2 regions of the Enterococcus sp. AZ196 genome follow, and region 2 is predicted to be linked to the other one. Evidence: riboswitches for the same ligand, from Rfam matches in the RefSeq annotation. Region 2 holds a riboswitch; the other holds the start of a gene.

Region 1 (7,778 bases), on a different contig from region 2:
AACTAAAGTTGATATGAGTATATGGTGACTATGCTCTTAAACGTCCTTACGTCAAAACTAACAATATTCTTTCTAAAACAAATAAAATAACGGTAGTGTTTTATTTGGAAGTGCCCATATCATTTTTATTCTACCCTTTTTCTATCCATCTACCTAGTGTTTTTCAAACATAGTTAGCAATAATTTTATTAAATTCAACATTAAAGAACTTATATATTGTTAATTGAATTTTAATTATGAATAATCTAACAGAGGGGAAGCATTAATTTTATTATGTTCTATATGGCCGCTTGGTTTGATTTTTTTCACTTTTCATCTTAAAAAGAACAAAAAAAGACATCCCTAAAAACTAAGGATGTCCTGTGAAACGCCGTGATTCATTGTTGGGCATAAGATATTGGACTAGAAGTCGCTCCAATTTTCCTCTTCTTCTGCTTCTGCCCGTCTACGCTGCGCTTTTGTTTTTTTAGGCCGCTCATAACTTTGTTGGTAAGAAGCATTGCGACTGTCTGCTCTTGGCACGATTAGTGCTAGCAGTATATAAAAGAAGACTGGCATTCCAGCTAAAACCAGGCTGAGGAATACAAAGATAACTCGGGCAATGGTTGGATCGATTCCAAAATATTCCGCGATCCCTCCAATCGTACCTGTCAGCATGCGATTCGTTTGTGATTTCGTCATTCTTTTTCTCATTTTTGGTTGTTCCCTTCTATTTATCATAATCCTTCAAGAAAATATTTCCTGCCTTAGAAGAAACCTCGATTTGGGCCGCTCCTCCTGCGGCTCGTTGAAAATGCAAAACTTTTTGTGTGTCCCCGCTTCGTTCCTGGACTGTTTCACAATTGGCAAAGCGGTAATTGATGGTTCCAATTCCTGTTTTAGCAGAACCTTCAATCCCAACGGTTTGCGGCAATGATACTTTGACGTCCCCATTGACCGATTGTGCCTCGATTTTTTTCAAGTCGTCATTTTTTGCCGTTAGTTTAATGTCCCCGTTGATCAGTGAATATTCCGATCGAACGACATCTGCTCTTGAAATAATCGTTCCAGTCACAGTCTCGATCGATGCGTCTAAAATTTGACCTTCGCGGATTTCAACCTGATTGTTTGTTCCTTCAAATTCAAGCATCGAAGCATCGAGCTCTTTGATTAGGATCGTCCCGTTGGTCGCCTTGATTGCTGTATTTTTTGCGGCAAGCTCGTCAATCATCAAGTCTCCATTCAATAAGCGCAGCGATAAATTATTGTACTGTCGTTTTGGCAAATAGAAAGTTAACTTCGCATCGACTCTTTTATTTGGTACGTGGAATAATATCTGGTAGTTGTTCACATCGATTCGGCTGCGCTCTAAGAATGCATCAAGCGGATCCGGCTCATCCATTTGACCAAGCAAAGCTGCGGATGCTTCTACTTTGACATCATTGATTGTTTCATCTTCCCACGTCTTCAAAATTATCTTTCCTTTGGCAAGCTTGATATCGATGGTTTTCGCGTCGATATCTTCAAAAGTAAATTGATGACTGAAGTGTGTCTTGGCTGTCCCGTAAAATTTTTGATTGATATTTTTCCAATCAAAATCATTGTTCACTTTATCAGAGACTCTTCCAGCCGCTTTGTTTACGACCCGTCCGATACGGCTTGCCCAGTCATTCGGTTCCACCTGAGGGCGATCCATCGGACGATACTTTTGTTCCTCAAAATCATCAGGTACTTCAAAAAAGCCATCTGAGACATATGGTCTCTCTGGAGATGCGAAAAGGTCTTCGTCGATTGCTTTTCGTTCGTGCTTCAGCAATTCGATTTCTTCCTCTAGTTCCTTCAGCTCAATTTTCATTTGCTTATATATCACTTCATTCTCCGCAGAGATAATTCCTAATTCAGCCTCAAGGTTTAGTTCCCTAAACTCTTCCTTTTTCTCTCGAAGAGCTTCAATTTTAGTTTGCAGTGCCAGATCAAACTCATCGATTTTCGATCTGACGGGATCTGTTTCCTTCGTTTCAGGCTCCGCCTTGTTCTCCCATTCATCAATCATACTGGCCACACTGTCGGAGGGCTGATTATTTTCTTGGAGCGCTTCTTCAACGGTTTCTGCTTCCATCTCAGGTTCCTGTTCAGAAGTCTCGTTAAATTCTGGTACTTCTGATGAAGCAGTTGTTTCTTCATAGGTGAACTCTTCTGATTGTGGTTCTTCTTCGGTTGCGAAGCTCTCTTCAGAAGCTGTACTTGCTTCAGTTTCTGGTATCTCTTCAGATTCAACAGCTTTTTCCAGCTCTATCGGTTCATTTGATTCAGCTACGGGGGCTACTACGTCCTCTGCTGTTTCTTTCGTTTGGGTCTCTGTGTCTTTTAAACCTAGACTTTCTAACAAATCTAACCCTTCTTCTGGAGAAAGGATGCCTTTTTTAATCGATTCTAAGATTTTTTCCCGTTCATTCATGCTAATCTCTCCTCAACGAAATGTTCTGTAACTCTATTATGCACATTCCTTTTTTAATCGTCATGGGTCGAAAGGACTATCTTTCTTCCTTTCTCTCAACACCTGCTGCCCCTTGCCCGACTCATAAAAAAAAGTGGATCGCTTTTTTAGCAGCCCACTCTTTCAATTTATATAGTAAGATTGATGGTAAACAATCCTTGTTTTTCTAATTAAAAGTCACTCCACGCATCGTCAGCAGTTGTCTCTGCTTGCTTGGGTTGACGCTTAGGCTGACGCTCCGGACGACTATACGGACGTTCGTAAGATTGATTGCGGCTTTCTGCTTTTGGCATGATTGCCATTAATACGAAGTACAGTAAAATCGGTGCGCCGTCTAAGAAAAAGTTGCTGAAAACAAATGCCACTCGTGCAATGGTAGGATCGATCCCAAAATATTCCGCGACTCCCGCTATTGTTCCTGTCAATACTCGATTGTTTTGTGATTTCGTCATTTTTTTCATCATGTTCACTCTCTTCCTTTATTTTCCAAAAACACTATTTTCGAGAATCCCATCTTATTTTAGATTTCGTTCATTTCGATCTTCCCACTTGCGATGTGTTTTTATCTTATGTCCTTATTATGCAGAATTTCCTTTACTTCGTCATAGGGCGAAAGACGTATTTTTGCTCTAATTATTTAGTATGATAACGCTCCTTGATCATGCCTAACTGTTGAGATTTATCAAAAAACTGTTAAAATGCTTTTTAATCAATGAAAGCTTTTATGATCAGAAGGAGATGTTTGCTTGATTCAGATTCGCGAAATAACACCACAAGATAAGCCAAGACTGCAGAAGCTTTACTTGGAAAGTCGCCAAAAAACCTTTTATTGGAGTGATCCGAAACAAATGCACCTAACAGATTTCGACCGCGATACAAAGGACGAATCGATTTTTGTCGCAGAGGCAGATAAAACAATTCTTGGCTTCATTTCCTTCTATCTGCCAGATAATTTCATTCATTGCTTATTTGTCGACACTCATTTTAAAGGACAAGGAACGGGACACCAGCTCTTGGAAAAAGCCAAACAGCAGTTAAAACGTCCGATGAGTTTGAAATGCGTATCACAAAACACCCCGGCTTTGACTTTTTATGAAAAGGAAGGCTGGGAAAAGCTCGAGGAAGTAAACGACCATGAGGCGTATTGGAACATGATTTATCGTTAGCCATTTCTTCCGTAAAAATCCAACTTATCTGAATTCAGACATAAAAAACGCTTGCATTTGGATTAAAAACATGTGAAAATAAACACAATAAGTTCTTCAGGGCAGGGTTTAATTCCCGACCGGCGGTGATAGTCCGCGAGCCTTTTGGCTGACTCAGTGCAATTCTGAGACCGACAGTACAGTCTGGATGGAAGAAGAAAAGCGTGTGTTTGTTGATCGTTCAGATAACAAACGCTATTTGACGAATCAATACACCCTTTTTCTACTTTGACTGTGCCTTGCAAATGTTGTTGTAAGGTTCTTTTTTATGTTTTAAGAAAGGTGTGTTGAAATGAAATTTACTGCAAGAAAATTAGTGATGATCGCGATTTTTGGGGCGCTCTCCTATGTGTTGATGCTCTTCAAGTTCCCGCTGCCGTTCATGCCGCCGTTTATGGATTTTGATTTGGCGGGTGTTCCTGAATTATTAGGAACGTTTCTGCTGGGACCTGTTTCGGGTATCTTCATCGTATTGATCAAACTCATGATCAAACTAGCCACAGTCGGAACGGCTTCGATGTTTACTGGAGAAATCCAAAACTTTCTTTTGAGTGTCAGCTTTATTTTACCCGCTAGTTGGATCTATCAGCGTTCAATGAACAAGGGATCCGCCTTAAAGGGCATGTTAGCCGGTACTGCTGTTGTGACTTTTGTTGCCTGCTTATCAAATGTATATTTTATCATCCCTTTTTACACGAAGCTGTATGGCTTGTCGATGGAAGCGATTATCGCGATGACCCAAGCAGTCAATCCGATGGTAGACAGCGTGTGGAAATTAGTCATAATCGGGATCATACCGTTTAATTTGATCAAATACGGCGTCACTACCGCAGTCGTCTATTTTTCTCTGGATCGCCTGCGAGCAATTTTTCTTAGACGGGAGTTTTTATAGTGGAATTTCAAAAGGCAGTTGCGCTCTTCTATCAGAAGCTCGGAAGAAAAAAGATCATGGCTCTGGCTACCAGCCTGAATGATCATGTCATGGTTCGGAATGTCAGCGTCATTATCCATGATCAGAAAATCTTATTCAAAACAGATAAGAACTTTCGTAAAACCAAACAGTTGCTCGAAAATCCCCAAGTGGCGATCTGTCACTGGGGCGTTCAGATCGAAGGCATCGCCATTAATCATGGATTAGTTGTCGACCAAGAGGACCGCTCTTTTCAAACCTTGTATCAAAAACACTGGGAAAAGAGCTACAATGCCTATCCTCACAAGGACAGTGAAATTCTAATCGAAGTGGTACCCAAATTGGTAGAAATCTGGGATCAAGACAAAGATGACAATGGCTTTCAACTGTTTATTGATTTTGAGCAGGAAAAAGCTGAGATTGTGAATTATGATTAGAAAAGGAGATCAGACGAAATTTCGTTTGATCTCCTTTTGATTAACGATCCAATTGTTTCGCTTTTTCAACAATACACTTTGCCGTTAATCCATAATGTTCTTTCAGCAACTCCGGATTGCCTGATTGCCCAAACTGATCCTGAACACCAACTTTAACGACTTTCGTTGGCTGATTTTCTGATAAGAATTCAGAAACTGCACTGCCAAGTCCACCAATTACGCTATGCTCTTCTGCAGTTATGATCCAAGGCGTTTCTTTGGCTGCTTGTAAAACCATTTCTTCGTCCAAAGGTTTGATGGTTGAAAAGTTCAATACACGAACGTTGATCCCTTGCTCCGCTAGCTCTTTCGCAGCGGCTAACGCTTCCTGCACCATCAATCCTGTTGCGATAATCGTACCATTATTTCCATCTACCAAGGTCTCAGCCTTACCAATCACGAATGATTGTTTCGTCTCATGAACTCTTTCAACAGCTAATCGGCCTAATCTTAGATAAACAGGACCCTCATGTTCCATAATCGTCTCAATTGCCGCTTCTGTTTCCAGATCATCGACTGGATTAAGGATCGTCATTCCGGGAATCACCCGCATCAGTGTAATATCTTCGATCGCCTGATGCGAACCACCATCCTCACCGACAGTGATTCCAGCATGGGTCGCAGCGATTGTCACGTTCAATTTTTGGTAGGCAACCGCATTACGAATTTGCTCATAAGCTCGGCCTGCCTCGAAAATCGCGAAGCTGCTGGCAAAAGGACGCTTTCCACCTAGCGCTAATCCTGCAGCTGTTCCGATCATATCACCTTCCGCGATTCCAAGATTAAAAAATTTTTCTGGTGCCGCTTTGGCAAAAATATCTGTTTTGGTAGCCGCTGACAGATCTGCATCCAGCACTACGAGATCTTTATGATCCTTGAGCTTCACCAGCGTTTCGCCGTAAGCTTGTCTTGTCGCTTTTTTCACGTTAAAACGCCTCCTTCAACTCTGCTAATGCTTGTTCCGCTTCTGCTTGAGAAGGGGCTTTTCCGTGCCAGCCTACCTGGTCTTCCATAAAGCTGACGCCTTTTCCTTTGTTCGTTTGGCAAACAATGACAGTTGGTCCTTCATTATAGTTTTTCGCCCGACTGATTGCTTGTGTCAATGAGGCAAAATCATGTCCATCGGCTGTCAGAACGTTCCAATTAAAGGCCGCGAACTTTTTGCCAATATTTTGAACGCCCATCACTTCATCATTGGTTCCATCGATCTGCAACCCGTTATTATCAACAAAAGCTATGACATTATTCAATTTGTAATGCGCCGCAGTCATAGCCGCTTCCCACACTTGACCTTCCTGCAGCTCACCATCGCCAAGCAGGATATATACTTTCTTTTCAATCCTATCTAAGCGTTGCGCTAAAGCTAACCCATTCGCAATCGATAATCCTTGGCCTAAAGAACCGCTGGAAGTATCGACACCCCGAGTTTTGATCCGATCCGGATGTCCCTGTAAATGACAACCGAATTTTCGCAAATCCAGCAAATCTTCTTTAGGGAAAAAGCCTTTATCCGCCAACACCGTATAAAGCGCCGGCGCCGCATGCCCTTTTGATAAGATAAAATGATCGCGATCCTTTTGATCATAATTGTCCAATGTGATATCCATTTCTTGATAATATAGGACGGTTAAAATATCAATCGCCGATAATGAGCCGCCTGGATGACCTGAACCAGCGGAAGCTAGAGCTCGAATGATCCATTCTCGCAGTTCAAGTGCCTTTTTTTCTAACTTTTCCATTTTCATCTTCCATTCAACTCTATTTTTTCATTTCCTCGAGAAAGACATTCATCAACATCCAAGAAGATTCCGATCCCGGATCTTTATGCCCAACCGCACGTTCACCCAAACGCATCGCCCGGCCTTTTTTGGCAATCAAAGGAACGGTCGATTCTGCACCTTGCTTCATGATCGCTACCGTTTCTTCCATCACAGCGACTGGATCAGCATCATCTTTGTGTGCATCCAGATAATCGATTCCTGGCTGTAACGCATCGATCATTGTTTTGTCGCCAATTTCAGCCTTTCCCCGCAGTTGCACGGCTTCGACACCGTTTTTTAACATATCAGCGAATTCAGAAAATGAAACTTCAGCCTTTCCTGCGGCATCTTTCCCCATTTTGATAAAGAAACTGCCATACAGAGGACCAGAAGCTCCCCCGACCTTACTTAGCAACAACATGCCCGATTTCTTCAATAAGGTGGTCACATCATCAGCTTTTTCCAAATTGTCCTGCAAATTGGCATTCACTGCTCGAAAACCGATACTTAAATTGATTCCGTGATCACCATCGCCGATATCTGAATCTAGTTTTGTCCAGTAGTCACGATTTTCTTCCGCGAGTTCTGCCATCTTTGCTAAACTATCTGCAAAGAATTGTTTATCTAACACCATTTCACTCATATTTACACCTCTTTTTTTTATTCTTGAAAAAGAACTTCATTCCTACTTTGAACAAATCTGAGAATCAGAACGAAAGCCTTTTCTTACAATTTATAATACGGTGTGTCACACGGCGCATCAAGCAGTTCTTTGATCTCATCGTCCAACTTGACTAAAGTCACTGACATTCCAGCCATATCCATTGAAGTTGCAAAATTTCCTACGTCTGTCCGATGAATCTCGATCCCTTTTTCATTTAAAATTTGATCGACACGGCGATAGCAGACATATTGGTCCATCACTGGTAATGCTCCCAGTCCATTTACCAA
Region 2 (7,778 bases):
CCTCAAATAATAGAGTTGCGACAAGCGGAAAGTTAAGTAAGGCACCTCATAATCTTGATAATGAGCATGGATTACTTGTTCCTCGTTAAGAGCGCTAAAATCGACTCTCTCAAATCGTTCATATGGAAAATCTTTATCCATTAAACCCCATTCGATAAAATGGTCATTGATAGTCCCTTGTTTCAAATGACGCAACTCCAAAATTTCATTCATTGTTTTCCCTGCTAGAAAGAACTCTTTTGTCTTTAACATGCTTTGATTGATATTTTGCTGGTCTAACCGTAACAATAATCTTGATATTTCACCGTCTTCGATCTGTGCAAAAAAAAGATCAATCGCACGCTGGCGATAAAGGATATTCCAAGGAAACTCTTGCCATTTATCAGGAAACAATTGAAAAGCAGTTTTACCTTGAAACCCATAGCCTGAAAATTGATTGGCTAAAAAATCCGCCTCTACCTGTGGCAATTCTTTTAAAATACTTGTTAATTCCTGATAGAATTTTCTTATTAAATTAGGTTGTGAAGTTGCCAACCATTTTTTTATTTGCTGCAAGTAATACGGTCTATTTTCAATCGGAAGGTAATCATTTTCATTAAAGGATAAATTACTGACAACTTGTACCGCGAAGAGAATCATTTGCCACGAATTCTCTCGCATTCGACCATAGCGTAAATTATTCAGTCCGCTCAAATCAAAAAAATCACTTGTTAATAGCTTTTCTCCTTCTTTTGTCATCCTTCCAAAACCGTCATCAACTACAATCAACTTCTGATTTATCAATTGTTGAAGTTCTTTTTGAAATGTTTCTTCTTTTAAATTTGGCAGTGCCCCTAAATAAGCCAAATTCTTATAAAAAAAACCATGGAGCAATACTGAGCTAGTTCTTTTTCCCACTAATAAATGATATAAAGTGGAGGTTCTTAACTTGTAGCCAGTCTGAAATAACGTTAAAATAAAAAAAGTCATAGTAAAATCTCCTCTGGAAGGTGAAAAAATGAAATGCGAAATCATTCCCGAACGTTGTATTGCTTGTGGTTTATGCCAAACAATCGCTTCAGAAATTTTTGATTACACAGATGATGGTCTCGTTCTTTTTGTCGGCGAGCCTGGAGCAACTCATGAATTTATCCCTAAAGACCAGCAGGCTACAGTCATTGAAGCTGCCAAGCGCTGCCCGTCGCATGCTATACTATATCAGAAATAATAATAACACATATCATCAAAAAAAATCTCAGACGCTTGGTCTGAGATTTTTTTAAGCACATTTATGCTGAATGATGTTGTGAAGTTAATGTTTTTTTCGATAGCCAAGGCAATAATTTTGCATGTAATACTAAGAAGGCCACACTGACGATTATTCCCTTCAAAATGTTAAATGGAACGATACCTACTAAAATATAGCGACCTAATCCCATCCCTAGCATTTGACCTGCAGAAAGTCCAAAGGCCTTTAAATAGAGTGGCGTGATCACAAAATAATTTGCAATGCTCATAAAAATCGTCATTGCTAAAATCCCTAATCCAAGACCCAATACTCGTTTCGAAGATGTTTTTTTTCTGAACATTAAGAATATCGGTAATGTATACAACGTTGATGCAAAGAAGCTGGCGAAATCTCCAATCATATTATCAATGGAAAAACCGCTCATAGTTAAATGTAGTAATGACCGAATAAACGCAGTAACGACTCCTGTTAATGGTCCAAAGATAAACATATTAATTAGGACTGGAATGTCACTAAAGTCTAACTTTAGAAAGGGAAACATTGGAACAATTGGAAATGCGATAAACTGTAAAATTAGTCCCATTGCTGCTGCTACTGCCACTGCTGTCATTTTTTGTAACCTTAAGTTCTTCATCTGAAATCCTCCGTTTCGGAATCATCTTCATCGAACTATTTGAGCGTTATTTTCCACAAAAAAACTCTATGCTTCAGAAAAAGCATAGAGTTACTTGAATTCAGACTCACTCAAATAAGCTCTATCTTCTTTATCCAGACTGTACTGTCGGTATCGGAATCAAACCGATTCGGCTGCTTACGCAGTTCGCGGACTATTACCGCCGGTCGGGATTTTCACCCTGCCCCTGAAGACGAACCTTAAATTATTTTTTTATTGTAAATTCACTATAACAATTTTACTATCAAAAAACAAGTAATTGACTTGGTTACCTTGCCTGGTTCATCAAAGTATTGATTTCCTTACTATTTAATCTGCGATACTCTCCTGGACGCAAGCCTTGCAAAGTTAAATCACCATAACGTTCACGCTTTAGCTTTTGAACAGGTAAACCAACTGCTGCTAACATATTTTTGACTTGGTGATTTCTACCTTCATGAATCGTTAACTCCACAATACTCGTCTCAGCTTTTTTATCCGTTGACAGAATTTCAAAACGAGCTGGTGCTGTTTTCTTGCCTTCAATTCGTATTCCCTTTGTTAAAGGTAATAAAGTTCTTTTCTCTGCATAACCCTTTACCTTCGCTACATAAACCTTATCAATTTGATGTTTGGGATGAGCTAATTTTTGTGAAAAATCTCCATCATTGGTTAAAAGTAAAATGCCAGATGTATCGTAATCTAATCGTCCTACTGGATAAATTCTTTCAGATACAGCAGAAAAATAATCCGTTACAACTTTTCGATTTTTATCATCAGCAACAGCAGAGATAACCCCACGAGGTTTGTAAAATAAATAGTAGACATGGTCCTCTTGATAGATTGGTACACCATCAACTTCCACAATATCTTTCTTACCAACCTTTGTTCCCAGTTCCTTGACAACTTCGCCATTTACCTTAACCCGCCCAACGGTGATATAATCCTCAGCTTTACGTCGTGACGCAATTCCCGCGTGCGCGATAACTTTTTGCAATCTCTCCATTATTGTTCATCCTCTTCTTTAAAGCGGTCATAGAATAGATCCAAAGGTTCATCCTCATCCGCTAAATCTTCTTCCATTTTTTGAACATCTGGTAATTCTTCCATATCTTTTAAACCAAAATAGTCCATGAAATAGGCACTTGTTCCATATAAGATCGCCCGACCTGGGCCATCCACACGTCCCTTTTCCTCAATCAATTGCCGTGCTACTAGCGTTTGGACAGCTCCACTTGATTGAACACCTCTAAGCTCGTCAATTTCTGAACGTGTTACAGGCTGTTTATAGGCAATAATCGAAAGTGTCTCTAAGGCTGCCTGACTTAAACGATTAGCTATTGGAGATCGAGCGAATTCTTTTAGCAACGGAGCAAATTCTTTTTTTGTACTTAAAACAAAATGATTCCCCACCTCTAAAAGAGTAAGCGCGGAAGTTTCATTGCTCTCATAAGAATCCTTTAAATCAGTAATATTTTGATATATTTCTGGCATTGGCCTTTTCAAAGTAAAGGCCATTTCTTCTAGGCTTATTCCTTCTTCACCCACTACGAAAAGCATCGCTTCAACTTGACTTAATTGGTTCATACGACAGCTCCTTTAAATATTAAGATTGGTGCATAAGTTTCCTCTTGAGTCGCCGAAGCCTGTCCCTTTTTCATTAACTCTAAGAGAGCCATGAAAGTCGTAATCATTTCGTCTTTTGTATACTTAATAAAAAAAGACTCTAATGGTAATCCTTCAGACTCAGATAATTCTGCCAATCGTTGACCAATTTCACTTACCTTTTGATCAACAGTGATTGTTTCAGTAGTAACTGTCGTTTCTATCGGCTTATTCCGTTTCTTTCGTTGTAAAACATCATGCAGTGCTAAAAAAAGATCAATCGTATTTAATTGATTTTTTGGTAAAGGCAGAAGCTCATCTTCATATTCAGAAAGATCCATGGGCGCCTTAGTATAAAACAAACTTCTTTCTTCCTCTTTCTCCGACAAGACAGATGCCGCATATTTATACTTACGATATTCTAGTAATTGTTGGACTAAGGCTTCTCGGGGATCCTCCCCTTCTTCATCGTCATAGTCAAATTCTAGTTCTGGTTTTGGCAGTAGCATTTGACTTTTAATCGACATAAGTGTTGCGGCCATAACTAAGTACTCACCAGCCACTTCCAATTCTAAAGTTTTCATAGCATGAATAAAGTTCATATACTGCTCAGTTACCGCTGCTATGGGAATATCATATATATCAATTTCCAGCTGTTGGATCAAATGAAGCAGCAAATCCAACGGTCCTTCAAATACATCTAACTTTAAACTAATTGCTTCCATTTTTACCCTCGCTTATGCTCTTGCCATTTTGCTAAAAAAGCAGAGGTTGCTGGCGTTCCTATAATTTTTTGATTAGGATAGATTGCTTGTAATTCATCCATCATAGCATAGCTGATCCCTTCGCCTCGGTAAGAAGGATTCAAGCTGATATCATGAAGGACAATTTCTTGATCTTCCAACTGGCTTACACCAATTACTCCTTGTACGTTATCAGATTTTTCATTGTAATAACAATAAAGTTGATAACGATCGTCTCCTTCATATGTATCAATCTCTTTTAGCAAATGCTGTTGATCCTTCAAACTTTCGTGAAAGCTTAAAAGCCCCATTGCAATTTTTCGTTGGTTTTTTCGATATTGAGTAAGCATTCTTTCTCCTCCTGTTAAGCACGCGGGAAAAACTCTTTATACACTTCTGTCATTCTTCGTTTAGTGATGTGAGTATAAATTTGTGTTGTAGATATATCGGCATGACCTAAAAGTTCTTGGACAGTTCGTAAATCTGCCCCATTTTCAAGTAAATGCGTCGCAAAACTATGTCTTAAAGTGTGAGGGGTAACATCTTTCATGATTTCTGCCTTGATAACATATTGCTTTAGATTCTTCCATATACCTTGGCGGCTCATTCCATGACCATGATTATTAACGAATAAGAAAATGTCATTCGGTGTTTTCTTAGTCAATAAAGGTCTAACCTCTGCAAGATAACGTTCTAACCAATGGATTGCGTAATCTCCCAACGGAACAATTCGCTCTTTATCCCCTTTACCGACAGTTTGCAAGAGACCCATTTCTAAATGGATATCGCCAAGCTTTAATCCAATCAGCTCACTTACCCTCAACCCCGTCGCATACATCACTTCTAATATTGCCCGGTCACGAATTCCTAAATCAGTAGTGGTATCTGGTGCCGCAATTAAACGTTCTACTTCCGATAAAGAAAGTGTTTGGGGAAGCTTTTGAGCCTTTTTGGGGCTATCAATATGCTGCATTGGGTCGTGATCCGTATAACGTTCTTGACGCAAGAATTGATGAAAACGACGTAGGCTAGAAATCATTCGTGTAATTGTAGTAGACGCTTTACCAGCTTCAGTCAGACTTGTCAAAAAGGCCACGACTATGTATCGATCAACTGCTTGCCATTCAGCCACATTTTGATCATTCAAAAAAGACAAGTATTGTTGCAGGTCTCTTTGATAGCTGATCCGTGTATTTTCCGAAAGGCCGCGTTCAATCGATAAATAATGCAAATATTCTGTTATCTGTTCATCCATGTCCTCACCACTTTCGCTTTATCATAACAAAAAGTCCCTTGAAATGATAGCACGTATCTTTGCAAGGGACTATATAAATTAATACATTTTTAACTAGAAAACTCACGCATTCTTTTTTTCTTGACATGTTTGACAAATACCGTGGAATGTCAAACGATGATCCTTCACTAAAAAATGGTAGCGAGACTCTACCACTCGTTCCACATCTCCTAAAAGATCTTCTTCAATTTCCTCAATATTTCCACATTCAAGACACAAAAGGTGATGATGAAAATGCTCTGCACCTTCTTTGCGCAGATCGTATCGAGCCAATCCATCATCAAAACTGATTTTGTTTACAATATGCAGCTCAGTCAATATTTCTAAGGTACGATATACCGTCGCTAGGCCAATCTCAGGACTTTTCTTTTTCACTAGAAAATAAATTTCTTCAGCTGATAAATGATCTTTTTCATTTTCCAATAAAACGAGAACGGTTGCTTCACGCTGAGGTGTCAACTTGAATCCAGAATCATGAAGTTGCTTTTTAGTTTTTTGTAAGGCTAGGATTGCGTTCAAGAGAACCCTCCTCTATCTATTTTAGAATAATTGTAATTAACGGACAAAAACACTGCCGTTTTTCTTAGAATTATTATAGTTTATCACCTTTATTTATGCAAGAACATTCTCAATTAGCTCTTCAAATGAATCTCACCTTCAATTTGTTCGATCAATTTTTCCTTCAATAAATGGCCAATTGCACGCTTGAACTGCCCCTTGCTTATGCCAAAAGCTTCTTTGATTTCATCAGGTGCAGATTTATCCCAATATGGCAACTTATGCTCGTCACTTCTCTGCAGCATTGTTAAAATCATTGCGGCGTCATCGTTAATCATTTCATGGCTTCGAGGTTTTAATGACATATTTAAGACCCCGTCTGGTCGGACTCCAATAACACGTGCTTCTACAATTTCGCCTAGTCTAGGCTCTTGGTACCGTTCTGAAGGATGAATAAAACCAATATAAAAATCGTCTGTAATTAAATAAGAACCTACAACTTTCAATCGATAAATTGTTCCTTTTTTGTTTTCATTTTGCATTTCCGCATTTCCAATACGACTCAATGAATGAAAGATAGCTTCATCTGCTAATACGCCCCACATTCTATCTTTTTCATCAACGCGTAAACTAATCATTAATTGATCGCCTTTTTTTGGCCATAGCTCCTTCATACTAGGCATCTCGTCTAACGAAACTACCATATCCTTATCAGCTAATCCAATATTCACGAACACACCTAAATCGCGACGAACATCCGTAACTTCGCCAAAAGCATAGTGCCCGATTCGAACTTGTGGGATTTTTGTCGTGAAAATAGCGTCTCTTTTTTGATTCACATAGGCAAATCCTTCAACTGATTCACCTACTTCATGTGTTTCGCCTTCATCTTTTAATAATTGAAACGTAACACCATTCTTTTGTACCAAATACATTTTTTCGTTTTCATCGATAATTAGTCCGGTAAAAACTTGTCCTAATAGTTCATTCATAATCATTACTCCTTATAAAAAATTGTCTTACATCATTATTAAAGCTGGGAAGACAGTATCTCCCCAGCCTCTATATGTTAATTTAATTTGGTCCATCACCTTTAAACCAACCTGTTTTACAGTTGATTGTTACCAAGTACATCGGCAAGTCTGAGTCTGAATATCCTTTTGTTAAGGAAGCTTGATTTGAAGTAGCATACAGATTATAGTATCCTTCACCATTTTCAACTTTTACTGGTTCTAAACTATAACCACCTTCAACAATATAACCACGCGAAATACAGGTTTGAATAACCTTTTCCTTAACTCCTGGAGCCCAAGCATACGCACTGCTGCTTGTGTCACCGACTTGATTATTATTACCAGTCGAAGAAGCCTTATTTTGCGCTTCCTGTGCAGCTCTTTCTTGCTCTTCTTTCTCTCGAGCAGCCTTCTCTGCAGCTGCCTTTTCCTCGGCAGCTTTTTTCTCTTTGTCCTTCAGCGTTTGATCAACTTTGCTTAAATCATCTCTTTGTGACTGAACCAATGTTTGATTTGCAACTGCCTTAACAGCATTATTCGCTGTATTGTATTGGTCACGATTTACTGAATCAACTACATTTCCATCTTTCAATAAACCTTCAACAGCCTTTTTAGCAGTTTCAATCTTCGTATATTGTTCCTTGGCATTGTTAACAGCCTGATTCATCAAATCATCAAACTCTTTATCACCAGTATTAATTGATAGTTCCACTGGTTCAGCAGTGCTTAATAGTGGCTTTTCTGT

Evidence for each region. A riboswitch is a leader RNA that binds a small molecule or an ion and turns the genes downstream of it on or off. The one in region 2 is predicted to bind FMN.
Region 1: linked by a shared signal. The riboswitch ahead of IGI67_RS18095 (ECF transporter S component) and the one ahead of IGI67_RS04305 (ECF transporter S component) in region 2 are both predicted to bind FMN.

The regions. Positions count from the first base shown of each region.
Region 1 covers NZ_JBIPAM010000002.1:64,252-72,029, forward strand. Annotated here, with positions in the region: gene IGI67_RS18075 (PspC domain-containing protein) at 403-693, opposite strand; gene liaX (daptomycin-sensing surface protein LiaX) at 710-2,437, opposite strand; gene IGI67_RS18085 (PspC domain-containing protein) at 2,647-2,940, opposite strand; gene IGI67_RS18090 (N-acetyltransferase family protein) at 3,223-3,642, shown strand; FMN riboswitch at 3,731-3,845, shown strand; gene IGI67_RS18095 (ECF transporter S component) at 3,974-4,573, shown strand; gene IGI67_RS18100 (pyridoxamine 5'-phosphate oxidase family protein) at 4,573-5,028, shown strand; gene IGI67_RS18105 (transketolase family protein) at 5,069-5,992, opposite strand; gene IGI67_RS18110 (transketolase) at 5,994-6,806, opposite strand; gene dhaL (dihydroxyacetone kinase subunit DhaL) at 6,826-7,470, opposite strand; gene IGI67_RS18120 (dihydroxyacetone kinase subunit DhaK) at 7,554-7,778, opposite strand, start outside.
Region 2 covers NZ_JBIPAM010000001.1:890,684-898,461, forward strand. Annotated here, with positions in the region: gene IGI67_RS04295 (helix-turn-helix domain-containing protein) at 1-969, opposite strand, end outside; gene IGI67_RS04300 (ferredoxin) at 998-1,207, shown strand; gene IGI67_RS04305 (ECF transporter S component) at 1,269-1,862, opposite strand; FMN riboswitch at 1,982-2,100, opposite strand; gene IGI67_RS04310 (pseudouridine synthase) at 2,170-2,886, opposite strand; gene scpB (SMC-Scp complex subunit ScpB) at 2,886-3,467, opposite strand; gene IGI67_RS04320 (segregation/condensation protein A) at 3,464-4,210, opposite strand; gene IGI67_RS04325 (GNAT family N-acetyltransferase) at 4,213-4,578, opposite strand; gene xerD (site-specific tyrosine recombinase XerD) at 4,593-5,483, opposite strand; gene IGI67_RS04335 (Fur family transcriptional regulator) at 5,586-6,041, opposite strand; gene IGI67_RS04340 (CvfB family protein) at 6,155-7,012, opposite strand; gene IGI67_RS04345 (cell division site-positioning protein MapZ family protein) at 7,095-7,778, opposite strand, start outside.